2 regions of the Traorella sp. mt218 genome follow, and region 1 is predicted to be linked to the other one. Evidence: a T-box and tRNA genes for the amino acid it is inferred to sense, from the RefSeq annotation. Region 1 holds a T-box; the other holds one or more tRNA genes.
What was found. The T-box of region 1 lies ahead of ileS (isoleucine--tRNA ligase). A T-box ahead of a tRNA ligase gene usually reads a tRNA of that ligase, here a tRNA-Ile.

Region 1 (7,589 bases):
ACCCTGCGATAAGCCAGCTTTCCAAGAGAAGACAGATGACGCATAGAAACATGGGTATAAGGTCCATTTGCAGGATGATCGACCTGATATCCCATATCCCATGGCGTACATGAGATCATGATATAACCATGCCCATCCTTGATCTGTGCCATCCACGGCATATAAGCACCATTGCTGCAGAACTGACCGTCAAAATTCAATCGCGTACATTCATTTTCATAATCATTAGGAATCATAAGTCCCTGCATATGCGGCAATAATGTGATCCATTCCCTTGAACAGCGCTCAAATTCAAAATGACCCGGCCAGTAAAGTGCCTCAAAATCATCTTCAAAGTGAACCGGAATCACTTCAAAATAAACATTTCCCGTAGCATATTCGATCCAAGCCAGCGTTTCAAAACGAATCTCTTGCCACTCATACAAGTGACGGATCCCTTCTCCTACACCGCTTTTATAGGAAACTTCTTGTACCTTCATCTCATCAAAATAAACAATTTGATGTTCACCAAAAACAATCTTTCCTCTTTCTCTGCTGATCCATTGAACATGCTCATTTTCAATGCTCAAGCTCCCATCAGCAAAACATTCCAATACTGTATCTTTAACCTTTACCTTCATATACACTCCCATAAGAAAGTTCCTATAAAATAGGAACTTGTGGATATTCTTTCTTTAATACCTCAACGCAGCGGTTGCAGCATTCATGAGCATCACTGTCATCATGCATATTCCAGCATCTCGGACATACCTTGCCCTGACATTTTTCTACGCTCACCTCACAGCTTTCATATTTCTTTAAAGGTGTATCCGTCAGGATCGCTTCACTTACGATCAGCCACTGTGCCAGCTTACATCCCAAAACTTCATCAATGATCTTCTGATCGGCATCGCTGACATGCATATAGACCGTTGCTTCCAATGATTTACCGATCTTCTTTTCAGCACGTGCTTCTTCCAATGCCTTAAATACATCACTGCGCAATTCCATCAAACGTGCCATCTTCTCACGGATCGCCTGTGCATCATTGATTTCATAGTTTTCATTAAATTCTTTTAAATGTACCGATTCACCTTTATCAAAGTGGTCATTGATCTCTTCACAGGTATGAACCAAAATCGGTGCCCATAAGCGCATCAGCGTATCCACACAATAATAAATCACGCTTTGTACCTGACGGCGGCGAACATCATCATGTGCTTCAATATAGAGGATATCCTTCGCAAAATCAAGATAATAACTGCTCAGTTCATTGCTCATGAAAGTTGACAATGTCGAAGTTACGCTCATGAAATCATAGTCGGCATAAGCTTTCTTTACTTTATCAGAAACCTCATTTAATTTTAATAAGATATCTTTATCAACAACACTGCATTCATTCGGATCTAATAAATCCTCTTTTGTGAAATCGTTCGGATTGATATTTGCCAACATGAAACGGAAGGTATTACGTACCTTACGATATGCTTCAGAGCATTGTTTCAAGAGCTCATCGCTCATGACACAATCTGCCTGATAATCAACACTGCTGGCCCATAAACGAAGCACATCTGCCCCATACTGCTTCATGATATTTGCAGGAGAAACGGCATTAAACTGTGATTTGCTCATCTTTACGCCCTTGCCATCCATGACAAAGCCATGTGACAAGACCTGCTTATAAGGTGCATAGCCATAGAAAGCCGTAGAAACGATCAATGAAGAATTGAACCATCCGCGATACTGGTCACTGCCTTCAAAATAAAGATCTACCGGCAATGAATAGCCTCTTTCAACCATACAGCCTGTATGTGAGCTTCCCGAATCAAACCAGACATCCATCGTATCCGTTTCTTTTTTAAAGATATTGTTCGGTGAACCCGGATGCGTATAGCCCTCAGGCAAAAGATCCTTTGCTTCTCTTTCAAACCAGACATTGCTGCCATATTTCTTCACTAAAGAAGCAACATGCTTAAACACCTTTTCATCCATGATCGGCGTACCATCCTCTGCATAGAAGATCGGAATCGGAACGCCCCAGGCACGCTGTCTGGAAATACACCAGTCGGAACGATCCTTGATCATGTTGTACATACGCTGTTCGCCCCATGCCGGCTTCCAGTCAATTTTCTCGATTTCGCTCAAAAGCTTCTCACGAATCTTATCTACCGAAGCAAACCACTGTGTCGTTGCCCTGAAGATGATCGGCTTTTTCGTACGCCAGTCATGCGGATAAGAGTGCGTGATAAATTCCAGCTTTAATAAGGCACCTACTTCATCCAGCTTCAATGTTACCGTCTTATTGGCATCATCTACATACTGTCCCTTCAGCCAATCGCCGCAATCTTCCGTCATGCAGCCGTGTTCATCTACTGGACAATAAGCTTCTAAGCCATATTTCAAGCCGACCATAAAGTCTTCGACACCATGGCCCGGAGCCGTATGGACGCAGCCTGTACCGGCATCTGCAGTAACATGATCACCTAAAATAATGATACTTTCACGGTCATACAAAGGATGACGGGTCGTAATGCCTTCCAGCTCTTTTCCTTTAAACGTTTTTAAGATTTCTTTTTCTTTTAAACCAAACTTTTCCCAAAGTGAATCTACTAATTCTTTCAAAACCAGAAGATTTCCTTTTTCACTCTTTACTAATGCATACTCCAATCGCTCATTCAGGCAGATGGCCAAATTTGCCGGAATCGTCCAAGGCGTTGTTGTCCAAATCACAAAATAATCATTTTCATCTAAAATACCTTTGCCATCCTTAACCTGAAACTTCACATAGATCGTCGGTGATTTCACATCCTTGTATTCGATCTCAGCTTCTGCCAATGCACTTTCACTGGACGGTGACCAGTAAACCGGCTTCAAGCCTTTATAAATCAAACCATCCATCGCCATCTTCGCAAAGATCTCGATCTGATGTCCTTCATACTCCTTCTGCAAGGTAATATATGGATGATCATAATCAGCAACCGTACCCAGCTTCTTCATCGTTGCCATCTGATTTGCGACCTGCTTCAAGGCATAGTCATAACAGAGCTTTCTAAACTCATTGATCGGCATTTTCTTACGGTCATAACCCAATTTGGTAATTGCCGTTTCAATTGGCAGACCATGGGTATCCCATCCCGGAATAAACGGTGTCTGATAACCGGCTTTATACTTTGAACGGACGATCACATCCTTCAAAATCTTATTTAATCCATGTCCGATATGGATATCTCCGTTCGCATACGGAGGACCGTCATGCAAAATAAAAGTTGGGTATCCGTCATGCTTTGAAAGCATTTCATGATAAAGATCCTCTTTTTCCCATCTTTCCTGAAACAAAGGTTCCTTTTTAGGAAGATTTCCCCTCATTTCAAAATCTGTCTGCGGCATTCTAAGCGTACTTTTATAGTCCATTTTATCCCTCCTGTTTAATAAAAAAAAGCGCCTCATCTAAGGACGCTTCACGTGGTACCACCTTAGTTCACAAATTACCTGTGCACTCATCCTTTTAACGCAAGGTTACGTGTTAAGCTACCTATCGCCTAACCTACTCCTAAGTGATTCCTTATAGCTTTCACACTGCTTTCCACCAGCCAGCAGCTCTCTATTGATCCCATCTATAAGACATGTCTTATTCATCGTATTTATTCTTCAAGCAAGTTCAGATCGATCTTACGCGGAACCTCAAATTCGCTCAACGCCTGATCCAGCTTATCCAGTTCCTTGATCATCCGCTGTTTGATCTCACCTGTTTCTTCGCCAAGCTTATTGACCTCTATCAGGATCGCCCGAGCACTCGCCAACGCTTCCTTGACGATCACATCCGCATTGTCATTGGCCGTCTGTACGATCACATTGGCTTCCTTTAAAGCAATGCGGGCAATATCCTCCGCCGCTTTTTCCTTGATGCGGATCTCACCGGCAAGCGTCAGATACTTTTCTTTATAGCTGGCACTCTGCTTTTCAACCTCATCCAGACGACTGACATACAGATCCAGCTTTTTTTGTAAGGTTTCTACTTCACTGGTTAACTGAGCGACCTTATCATCCACCTGATAGCGATTATAGCCATTGCGCATCGTATCAAATTTCACATCACCCATAACTTCACCCCTTACTTATATTTTCCCAGACTGACGACATACTTCTGATTTTTGGTTTCCTTGACAACGCCCTCAAACAAAAATCTTCCATATCCTCGAATGGATAGAATACTACCATTATTGCACAAGTATGCACAATCTTCAAGACAAATATGATTTACTTTTACACTTTTTGCACGCACCAAATGCTGCGCTTTGGCACGTGAAAGATTCGTACAGGCACTTACTAACGAATCTAAGCGAAGCGTTGTCACGATCTTATGAAACCTCTCAATATTCACAGATTTTTCAATCTTGCGGTCATCTTCATGAAAAACGATCCGGCTTCTTTTTATCTGGGTACAATGATCCATCACATATTCCGCAATGCTTTGACACACAAAGACGATGACCTCATTCTCATTCACCAGAATATCGCCAAAATGGTCGCTCTTGCATCCACAGTTGTACAAAGCACCCATGCAGTCCGAATGCGTAATACGGTCAAACGACGACCATTTTGCACTAAGCTGGACGATCTCAAAATCATTTTCTCCGCCGATCAGCGCTCTTTTTCGCTCTGCATTTTCATACCCGCCAAAAAAAGAAAGCGTGATCCGGTTTCCGGCCACCTTTCTTAAGACTTCCTGCTGAGTTTCATCCAAAAAAGGCGTTAAAATACGACGTCCGGTTCTTAAATGACTTTCAATCTGATCATCAAAGCGAAGTGCCAGTGTTTCATTTCCTTTAAAATGAACGAGCCAGTTCTTATTCGTCGTCCCCATCTATATTGATCGATCCGCCAACACCAATCGTCTTAGGCGCACATAAGATAATATTAGGGCCAATCTTCTGAATCGTTCCATCCAACGCAAAGATCACTCCTGTCAGGAAATCAATCGTACGCTGTGCATAATCATGAGGCAAACGATGCAAATTGACAACACATGCCTTATTTTCTTTCAAACGAATCGCAATTTCCTGGGCTTCTTCATAAGAGCGAGGTTCAAATAAAACCATTTTCGCATCAATATGTGCATTTGCCATCGCTTTTGAACGAGGCTGTTCGTATTTACTGCTGATTGTTTCTACTTCTTCTTCATCCAGATATAATTCTTCATCATCCGGACTAATAAAATCCTTTAACTTCTCCTTAATACTCATAATTACCTCCACACTTCATTATTATAACACAAAACCATTTGATTGGTAGTTGAAAATAAACAAATTAAAAAGAGAAGATATTTCCGCCTTTTCCCTATCAAAACAGCTCATTTATCAGCCTAACGATCAAATGATGATAATATTCATTTAATCCATCATGACTTTGATACGCCGGATCATCCATGCCGTATAAAGTTATGGAATAATATTTATCTTTATATTCAAAGCTCATCCGGTAATCATAAACAACAGAATCATAAAGCATTTTGACCATCTCCAGATAAACATCCATGCCATTGATAGTTAAGTCATAAGTATAAACAACATCATAGTTTTTATTGTCACCTATATGATTGACATTATAACCGTTCTTACTATCACAAGCCGCTAACTCGACCGAATAGATTTCATTTTCATTCACGCTCCAGAAATATCTTTGCACATAAGTCGGATCATGTCTGAATAAGAATACATATGGATTATCATAAATAACATTGACAAAATACTCTTCAAAACCTGACTCTTCAGAGATGGGCTGAAGATGAAAATGCTCATAGAATTCTTTCTGGCTTAGATTTGAATCTCTCTGAAAATAGATTCGATCCGAAAAAAGCTTCATTCCTGCAAGCAAGACAACGACAATCACAGCAGCGGTTCTTTTTTTATTCATCTATATTCCCCTTTCTTTAGAAAAATTTTAATCTGTGTCTTTTACAATTCTATCTTAACATAATCCCTGCATCATTTAAACAATATAAAAGAAGGCCTCTGGCCTTCAGCTATCGTTTGACTAAGATGACATCACAACCAATATTCACGATACAATCAACTGCAATCTTTTCACATTCCGGTTCAAACAAGAATGGACAAAAACGAGCCAGACCTCTTCGTTTCATGCACACGATGATACAAACGATCTTCAGATCATGTGTTAAGATCGCATCACTGACAAAACCAATATTTTTACCATCCACAACACATATGACCTGTTTGCTCATCAGCTCGCTCAGTTTCATGCAATCACCCTGCTTCAGTCTATGCTCACATTGCTTACATGTTACTCAAAATTCTTTTTCAAACATTTTAAAGCGCCTTTTTCCAAACGTGATACCTGAGCCTGGGAGATTCCCAGCTCCTTTGCGATCTCACTTTGTGTATAATCCAGATAATATCGTTTATTTAAGATATCCAGCTCTTTTTCATTGAGCTGCTTCAAGCTCATCCGTAATGTAAGAACATTACTTAAAAGGGCAATTTCATCTTTTGAATCACCTATGGTATCAACCAGACACATCTCATCCCCATCACTGTTATAGATCGGCTCAAATAATGAAAGGACGCTTTGAAACGAGTCTAACGCTTCAATCACATCCTTACTTTTCGCCTGAGTCATCTCGCATAAATATTCAATGCTTGGCTCCATGCTGTATTCATGATAATAATCTTCTTTCAGACGAAAGCACTGATGAGCCAGATCCTTACAATTTCTTGAAACCCGAATCATCTGATTATCTCTCAGATAGCGCTTGATCTCTCCCAAGATCATCGGCACCGCATAAGTCGAAAAACGCACCTCATGAGATAAATCAAAATTCTCGATGCTCTTTACAAGGCCGATACACCCCACCTGAAAAAGATCATCCATATTTTCACAGCGATTTGAAAAACGCTGCACCATGCTTAAAACCAGCTTCAAATTTCCTAAAAGAAGCACTTCCTTATAGCTCTCATCTCCTTGCTGGTAACGAATAAAGGCCTCTTTCATTTCACTGACGCTCAACACCTGCAAATCAGCAGTATTTACATTACATATATCAACCTTGAATTTACTCATGATCCACTTCCTCTTACTTACATTTTTCCCTTAGAAGTGAGTGAGTATTCAATTCAATTTCTTCCTAAAATTTCCAGCCGTCCTTATTTGCCCTTAGCACTTGTCAGCGTAGCCTTCAGCTGCATCAAAATACGTTTCTCCAAACGTGAGATATAGCTTTGGCTGATTCCCAGCTTATCAGCAATATCCTTTTGGGTTGCTTCATTTTCACCGATGCCATAGCGCATCTGAAGAATCATCTTCTCCCGTTCATTCAATGTTGAAATGGCTTTTAATAATATACGTTTATTTTCATTGCGTTCAAAGGCCTTCTCGACAAGATCTCCCTGAGTACCGATAATGTCTCCTAATAAAAGCTCATTGCCGTCATAATCAACATTTAACGGCTCATCTAAAGAAATCTCCTTACGGCTTTTGCTTTTCTTACGCAAAAACATCAAGATCTCATTTTCAATACATCGTGAAGCATAGGTCACCAGTTTGATATTTTTATCCGTCCGGTATGTGTTGACCGCCTTGATCAGGCCAATCGT
Region 2 (7,589 bases), 100 kb from region 1:
GGTATCGGTGAAGGTTATACGCGTGCCGATCATTCGGCATTAAGCAACCAGCTGTTTGCTTCTTATGCGAAGGTTTCGGATGCGAAAAGTCTGGCCAGCGTTATCGGTGAAGATGAACTGAGCGATATTGATAAAAAATATATGTTGTTTGGAAATTTATTTGAAGAACATTTTCTAAATCAAGGCTTTGACTGCAATCGAACGATTGATGAAACATTGGATCTTGGATGGAAGCTTTTATCCGTACTTCCAAAAAGTGAGCTGGATCGTGTTGATGATGAGGTTCTTGATAAATTCTATGATCATGAATCAGCAGTTCAGGAATTTGGATTAAAAGAAGAAAAACTCATCAAAGAATTGGAGAGATCCGTGAATGGCTAATCAGGTATTTCCGACAAAAGGAAATTTGATCGCATCAAAAAAATCTTTGGATCTTGCTTCGATGGGTTACGATCTGATGGATCGTAAGCGGAATATCCTGATTCGTGAAATGATGGAACAGGTTGATAATGTCAAGAAGATACGTGATGATATTGAAAAGGTATATGGTGAAGCCTATTATGCTTTATCTGAAGCGAATATGTCATTAGGTCTTATCAGTGATATTGTTGATGAAGTGCCGATCGATAATGGGATCCATGTGACCTATCGTAGTGTAATGGGGGTTGAGCTTCCTAAGATCACTTATGATGAGCCGAGTCTTGAATTGACATATGGATTAGATCGAGCTAATTCAAAGCTGGATTATTGTTATCGCTGCTTTACAAAAGTTAAACAGCTAACGATCATTCTTGTACAGGTCGAAAATAGTGTTTACCGTTTGGCAAATGCTATCATGAAGACACAGAAACGAGCAAATGCGTTGAAAAATATCGTGATTCCGAATATGGAATCAACGGTTAAATTCATTACAGAATCACTGGAAGAAAAGGAAAGGGAAGAATTCTCCCGACAGAAGGTGATCAAATCGATGATGGATCGCAAAAAGGCAGGATCTTAAGGATAGATCGTGCATTAACTGTTTGAAATAAGACAGAGAGGATCGATATGAAGTGATTTCATAACGATCCTCTTTTATATTAGGAAATTTCAAATTCAAGGGGGTAAAAGGTCAAAAAAAACACCCTGACATAAAAGGTGCATTAAAAACAGGAATAGATGGAATGTTTTTCATTCTTGCATTTATTATAGTAGTCGATCGTTATAACTTTAATGTTTTCGCATTTATAGCACACCGATGAGAAATGATCAGACCACATTCTTCTTTCACTGATCTTTGCAATCAGCCATGAGGGATTCTTTTGAAAGAAAGAGGAAAGGAATCATAGAAAACCCGGCAGTCATGTGATTCACTGGAAGAAAGACGCATGATAAAGATGGGATCCTGCTATGAAAAATAAGCTTATATTGGAACATTTCACCAATGCCTTACGTTTTAGAGAAAAAAGATGAGAAGGTGTCAGTGGAATCATGCAGTGGGCAGGCAGGTATGCAGATAAGGGAGTTACTTATTTGTATATGATTTCATTTTCTTGTATCTGTTTAATATAGATGATGATTTGATATAACAATAACCAGGAATGTGTATCCTGGTTATCGTATGTTATAAGAATGCTTTTTTTATAATATAAAAAAAGATGATAGAGTTTGAATTCTATCATCTTATCTTAAGACTTGTATTAATACATCTGGTTTGGCATAGCAGCAGCTGTATCGTTTTCAGACTTGATTTCAGCAATACCGGCCTCTGTTGTGATGAAGAGGGCAGAGATACTGGCAGCATTCAATAGAGCGCTTCTTGTAACTTTAGTAGGATCGATGATGCCCTTTTCAAACATATCTACCCATTCGCCTGTCTTCGCATCAAATCCGACATTCTTATCAGCTTTCTTCTGTGCTTCAATGATATCCTCAGAGTTATAACCGGAGTTTTCAGCAATCTGTGAAATTGGTGTAAACAGTGATTCCATCACGATGCTGATACCTTTTTGAACATCTCGGATATCGCTCTTCAATACAGGTTTTAATTCCTTGTAAGCCTCAACAAGAGCAGCACCGCCACCAATGACGATACCTTCGCTGACAGCAGCCTTGGTTGCATTCAATGCATCCTCGATACGCAGTTTCTTTTCTTTAAGCTCACTTTCAGTAGTAGCGCCTACTTTGATCGTAGCCACACCATTTGTCAGTTTACCTAGACGTTCCTTGAACTGTTTCTTATCATAATCACTTGTTGAAGTTTCGATACGTTTCTTGATTTCTTCAACACGTTCCATCACAGCTTCATTCTTTTCATTGCCGCTGATCAGAGTTGTAGAATCCTTTGTAACGATGATCTTCTTGATCGTTCCTAACTGATCAAGTGTTGCATCCTCAAGCTTCATATTCAAATCAGTATTGAAATAAGTAGCATTTGTCAAGGCAGCAATATCCATCAGCATTTCTTTTTGGTTATCGCCAAAGCCCGGAGCCTTTGTCGCAACGATATTGAACGTTCCTCTTAACTTATTTAAAACCAATGTTGAGATAACTTCGTTTTCATAATCTTCAGCAATCATCAGCAATGGACGATTTGTCTTGATGATCTGTTCCAAAATAGGCAGGATTTCCTGAATGTTATTGATCTTCTGGTTGGTAACTAATACATAAGGGTTATCCATTTCAACCTGCATCTTTTCGCGATCGCTGACCATATAAGGTGAAACATATCCTTTGTCATACTGCATACCTTCGCTGATTTCAAGCTCATCATCAAAACCGTTTGATTCATCGACATTGATGATACCGTCTTTTCCAACCTTATCCATAGCTTTCGCAATCAAATCACCGATTTCCTTGCTGCCGGATGAGATGGAAGCAACAGAAGCAATATCACTGTTTGTTTCAACTGTATGAGAATTCTTCAAAATTGTTTTCGCAACTTCCTTGCTGGCATATTCGATACCTTCACGCATCAATACCGGGTTATATCCGTTATCAACAGCTTTGATGCCCTGATTGATCATGCTTCTTGCAAGAATCGTAGCTGTTGTCGTTCCATCACCGGCGACATCATTTGTGTTGTTGGCAACTTCATAAACGAGCTTAGCACCCATATTTTCAAATTTATCTTCTAATTCGATTTCTTTGGCAATCGTTACACCATCATTTGTGATGAGCGGGGAACCATAGCTTTTCTCCAATACGACGTTTCTTCCTTTAGGACCCAGTGTAACGCATACTGTGTCTGCGAGCGTATTCACACCCTTTAACATGCTTTTACGTGCATCATTTGAATATCTTACTTCTTTGCTCATTTTTTATTCCTCCCTTTAGTTACTCTACAATAGCTAATATGTCTTTTTCTTCAATGACAACATAATCTTCATGATCTAAAGTAATGCTTGTTCCGGAATATTCCTTGTAAACGACACGATCATTTTCTTTGATCTCGGATTCACATTTAGGACCTTTTGCTAATACTTTGCCAACACTTGGCATCTTCTTGTTTTCTGTTGTTAAAATAATACCACTTGAAGTCTTGTTTTCAATTTCTTCTTTTTTTAATACGACCTGATTGTGTAATGGCTTTAGCATAAAATTAATCACTCCTTATTTTTAGCACTCGCCAAAACTAAGTGCTAGTATATTTATACCACGTTGTTAGCAATCTGTCAATATGACTGCTAACATTTTTTTAAAAACTTTTTGAAATCAGATGATCCATCTGCATATGAGAGGATTTGACTGATGAAAATGTCGGAAAAAAGAGAAATAGGGAAATATATAAAAAAGCGAAAGCATTCATATAAAGGCTTTCGCTAATCTTCGAATGGTGGTTTCGGGCAGAATCGAACTGCCGACACACGGATTTTCAGTCCGTTGCTCTACCGACTGAGCTACGAAACCATTTGGTTGCGGGAGAAGGATTTGAACCAACGACCTTCGGGTTATGAGCCCGACGAGCTACCAGACTGCTCCATCCCGCGATGTGTAAATAAATTTTTTTAGGAAATGGCGGAGGAACTGGGATTCGAACCCAGGCGCCGGTTTCCCGACCTACCGGTTTTCAAGACCGGACCCTTCAGCCACTTGGGTATTCCTCCACTATTTAACTAAAATGGTGGACCATGTAGGACTTGAACCCACGACCCACCGGTTATGAGCCGGATGCTCTAACCAACTGAGCTAATGGTCCAGGTTTAAATATATGGTGGCGGGGATGGGACTCGAACCCATGACCTTCCGGGTATGAACCGGATGCTCTAGCCAACTAAGCTACCCAGCCAAATTAATGGTCGGGATGACAGGATTCGAACCTGCGACCCCTTGATCCCAAATCAAGTGCACTACCAAGCTGTGCTACATCCCGTTAAATGGCGCGCCGTACAGGAATCGAACCCACAACCTTTTGATCCGTAGTCAAACGCTCTATCCAGTTGAGCTAACGGCGCATTTTAGCACTAATCAGTGCCTATATATAATAACCTAGCTTTCCTTAAATTGCAAGAACTTTTTTAAAAAAATTTATTTAATGTGCAAGAAATTTGAAAAAATGCAGCGTTCTTTGTGTAAAATATCAATTTTATCGATATTCTTTATCCTTAATGTTCATATTATGGATTAAATATAAAAGATAACATTAGAAACTTAATATAAATTCTAAATATATGTTTTCATCATTTATAAAATGTGTTAGAATAATGTTGAAAGTGAGGGTGATAGCATGTTCTTAAATTTAAATGTATCTCAGTCATTTTCAGAAAATTATATATTGAAATCATAGATGTTTTTGACGCATCTATTTTTTCTTTTATTGGTTTTGAATTGTATAATCGTGAGGATATGGCTCACAAGTTTCTACCGCTTTTCCGTAAAAAAAGCGACTACAAAGCAAAAGTCTTTTTTGTTTTGTGGACATTAGATTTCTAATGTCTTTTTATATTTAAAGAAGGAGAGAAAGATGGAAAGAAAACCGTTGGTGGGAATCGTAATGGGTTCCATGAGTGATTTTGACTGTGTTGTGGAAACAACAAAGCTTTTGGAGGAATTTGATATTCCTTATGAAAAGATCGTATTAAGTGCACACCGTACTCCGGATGAAACGATGGCTTATGCAAAGAGCGCTTATGAAAGAGGATTGAAGATCATCGTAGCTGCGGCAGGCGGAGCAGCACATCTGGCAGGAGTTATTGCGGGATGTACTACGCTTCCGGTCATCGGTATTCCTATTAAGACAAGCACGCTGGATGGTTTGGATTCATTATTAAGCATCGTTCAGATGCCGGCAGGCGTTCCGGTTGCTACCGTTGCGATCGGTAAAGCGGGAGCTAAGAATGCCGCTGTGCTTTGTGCGACGATTTTGGGTGCTTTTGATGAAAAGTATCACCAGAAGATGCTGGAGCATAAAGAAAGCATGAAACGGAATGTGCTTGAAAATATGAAATTCTAGGAGGGAACATGAAGGTTAGCGAGAGAGTATTCGTTGAGAAAAAAGAAGGATTTCAAGTTGAGGCCAAAGATCTTTTTGCACAGTTAAAAGAGAATTTTCATATTCAGCCTTCTTCGATGCGTCTGGTGAATGTCTACGATGTTTTTAACATTGAAAAAGATATTCTTGAAAAGGCCAAGGCAACGGTTTTTAGTGAGCCGGTCGTTGATGTTGTTTTAGAGGATGTAGAAGCTTCAGGCATGAATGTGATTGCGATAGAAACGCTTCCGGGGCAGTATGATCAAAGAGCCGATAGTGCCATGCAGTGTGTTAAGCTGTTAGATCCGACGGACAGCTGTGTGATCACCAGCGGTAAGCTTTTGATCTTTGACTGTGATCTAAGTGAAGAAGAATATGAGAAGGTTTCTCATTATGTGATCAATCCTATTGAAACAAGAAAGAAGAATATGGATGTGCTGAGCATTGATTCAAATGTCGATGTGAAGCCATTGAAGGATTATAGCGGATTTATTGATATGAATGATCAGCAGATCGAAGCTTTTCTGAAAGAAGAAGGACTTGCAATGTCCAAAGAAGATCTTTTGATGGTTCAGGATTATTTTAAGAATACTGAAAAAAGAGATCCAAGCGAAACTGAAATCCGGGTCTTAGATACTTATTGGTCGGATCATTGTCGTCATACGACTTTTGAAACCTGTCTGAAAGATATCAAGATCACGACTTCACGTTTCAAAGAAGACATTCAGACGGCATTAGATCGTTATATGGAATTAAGAAAAGAGAACGGACGTTGTGAAAAGCCGATCACTTTAATGGATATGGCTACGATCAATGCGAGAGATCTGAGAAATAAGAAAATGGCGGATGAAGTTGAAGTCAGTGAAGAGATTAATGCCTGCAGCGTCTTTATTGACGTGGATCATGATGGCGTCATGGAAAAATGGCTGCTTCAGTTTAAAAATGAAACGCATAATCATCCAACGGAAATTGAGCCGTTCGGTGGTGCCAGCACTTGTATCGGAGGAGCGATCCGCGATCCTTTGAGTGGCCGGAGCTATGTCTATCAGGCAATGCGCATCAGTGGCAGCGGTAATGTTTTAGAAAGTATTGAAAAGACGATGGAAGGCAAGCTTCCGCAGAAAGTAATTTCTAAGAAGGCAGCACAGGGAAATTCCTCTTATGGCAATCAGATCGGTCTGCCGACAACTTTCGTACGTGAGATCTATCATGATTCTTATGTCGCAAAACATATGGAGGTAGGAGCTATCGTTGGTGCCAGCAAGGTTGAGAACGTACGAAGAGAAACACCTGTAAATAAAGATGTCGTCATCTTATTGGGTGGGCGTACCGGACGTGATGGTATCGGTGGTGCTACCGGCTCCAGCAAAGAACATAATGTAAAATCATTGGAGGTCTGTGCAAGTGAAGTACAGAAAGGAAATGCTCCTGAAGAAAGAAAAATTCAGCGTTTATTCAGAAATGAAGCGTGTACGAAATTAATTAAAAAGTGTAACGATTTTGGCGCAGGCGGTGTCTGTGTGGCCATTGGTGAGCTGGCAAGCGGCTTAAAGATCAATCTTGATTTGGTGCGTACGAAATATGCCGGTTTGAATGCGACAGAAATTGCCATCAGTGAAAGTCAGGAAAGAATGGCGGTTGTAGTTGCCGCTGATGATGCAGACAGATTCATATCTATGGCTGAGGCTGAAAATCTGGAAGCCTATGTAGTGGCTGTTGTCAATGATTCCAACCGTTTGGTCATGGAATATCATGGTGAAGTAGTTGTTGATCTGGCCCGTGATTTTATTGATACGAGCGGAGCACGCCAACATGCTGATGTGAATATTGATACATTATCAGGTAAGAATCCATTTAGAAGCGAACTTGAATGCAATGAAGAAAATATCTGTCACATTCTTTCTGATATGAATGTTGCTTCGCAAAAAGGATTGGCAGAAATGTTCGATGCTTCGATCGGAAGTACGACCGTTTTGATGCCGTTTGGCGGAAAAACGCAGCTGACACCTGCTCAGGCAAGCGTTCAAAAGCTTCCGGTACTTGATGGCAGGACCAAAACCTGTTCCATTCTTACATATGGCTTTGACCCGGAGGTCATGGAGTATTCTTGCTTCGTCGGTGCTCAAAACAGCGTCCTGCA

Region 2: it has a tRNA-Ile gene. The T-box ahead of ileS (isoleucine--tRNA ligase) is inferred to sense a tRNA for this amino acid. The anticodon was not compared.

The regions. Positions count from the first base shown of each region.
Region 1 is NZ_JBVAYM010000001.1:60,175-67,763, reverse strand. Features, by position in the region: gene ACZYT3_RS00415 (DUF5696 domain-containing protein) at 1-620, opposite strand, end outside; gene ileS (isoleucine--tRNA ligase) at 643-3,390, opposite strand; T-box leader at 3,426-3,624, opposite strand; gene ACZYT3_RS00405 (DivIVA domain-containing protein) at 3,621-4,079, opposite strand; gene ACZYT3_RS00400 (YlmH/Sll1252 family protein) at 4,091-4,843, opposite strand; gene ACZYT3_RS00395 (cell division protein SepF) at 4,827-5,222, opposite strand; gene ACZYT3_RS00390 (hypothetical protein) at 5,320-5,892, opposite strand; gene ACZYT3_RS00385 (YlmC/YmxH family sporulation protein) at 6,002-6,238, opposite strand; gene ACZYT3_RS00380 (SigB/SigF/SigG family RNA polymerase sigma factor) at 6,280-7,056, opposite strand; gene sigK (RNA polymerase sporulation sigma factor SigK) at 7,140-7,589, opposite strand, start outside.
Region 2 is NZ_JBVAYM010000001.1:160,341-167,929, forward strand. Features, by position in the region: gene ACZYT3_RS00850 (V-type ATP synthase subunit B) at 1-381, shown strand, start outside; gene ACZYT3_RS00855 (V-type ATP synthase subunit D) at 374-1,000, shown strand; gene groL (chaperonin GroEL) at 1,680-3,296, opposite strand; gene ACZYT3_RS00865 (co-chaperone GroES) at 3,316-3,576, opposite strand; tRNA gene ACZYT3_RS00870 (tRNA-Phe) at 3,813-3,888, opposite strand; tRNA gene ACZYT3_RS00875 (tRNA-Met) at 3,892-3,968, opposite strand; tRNA gene ACZYT3_RS00880 (tRNA-Ser) at 3,995-4,085, opposite strand; tRNA gene ACZYT3_RS00885 (tRNA-Ile) at 4,101-4,177, opposite strand; tRNA gene ACZYT3_RS00890 (tRNA-Met) at 4,191-4,267, opposite strand; tRNA gene ACZYT3_RS00895 (tRNA-Pro) at 4,275-4,351, opposite strand; tRNA gene ACZYT3_RS00900 (tRNA-Arg) at 4,357-4,433, opposite strand; purine riboswitch at 4,787-4,888, shown strand; gene purE (5-(carboxyamino)imidazole ribonucleotide mutase) at 4,943-5,431, shown strand; gene ACZYT3_RS00910 (phosphoribosylformylglycinamidine synthase) at 5,440-7,589, shown strand, end outside.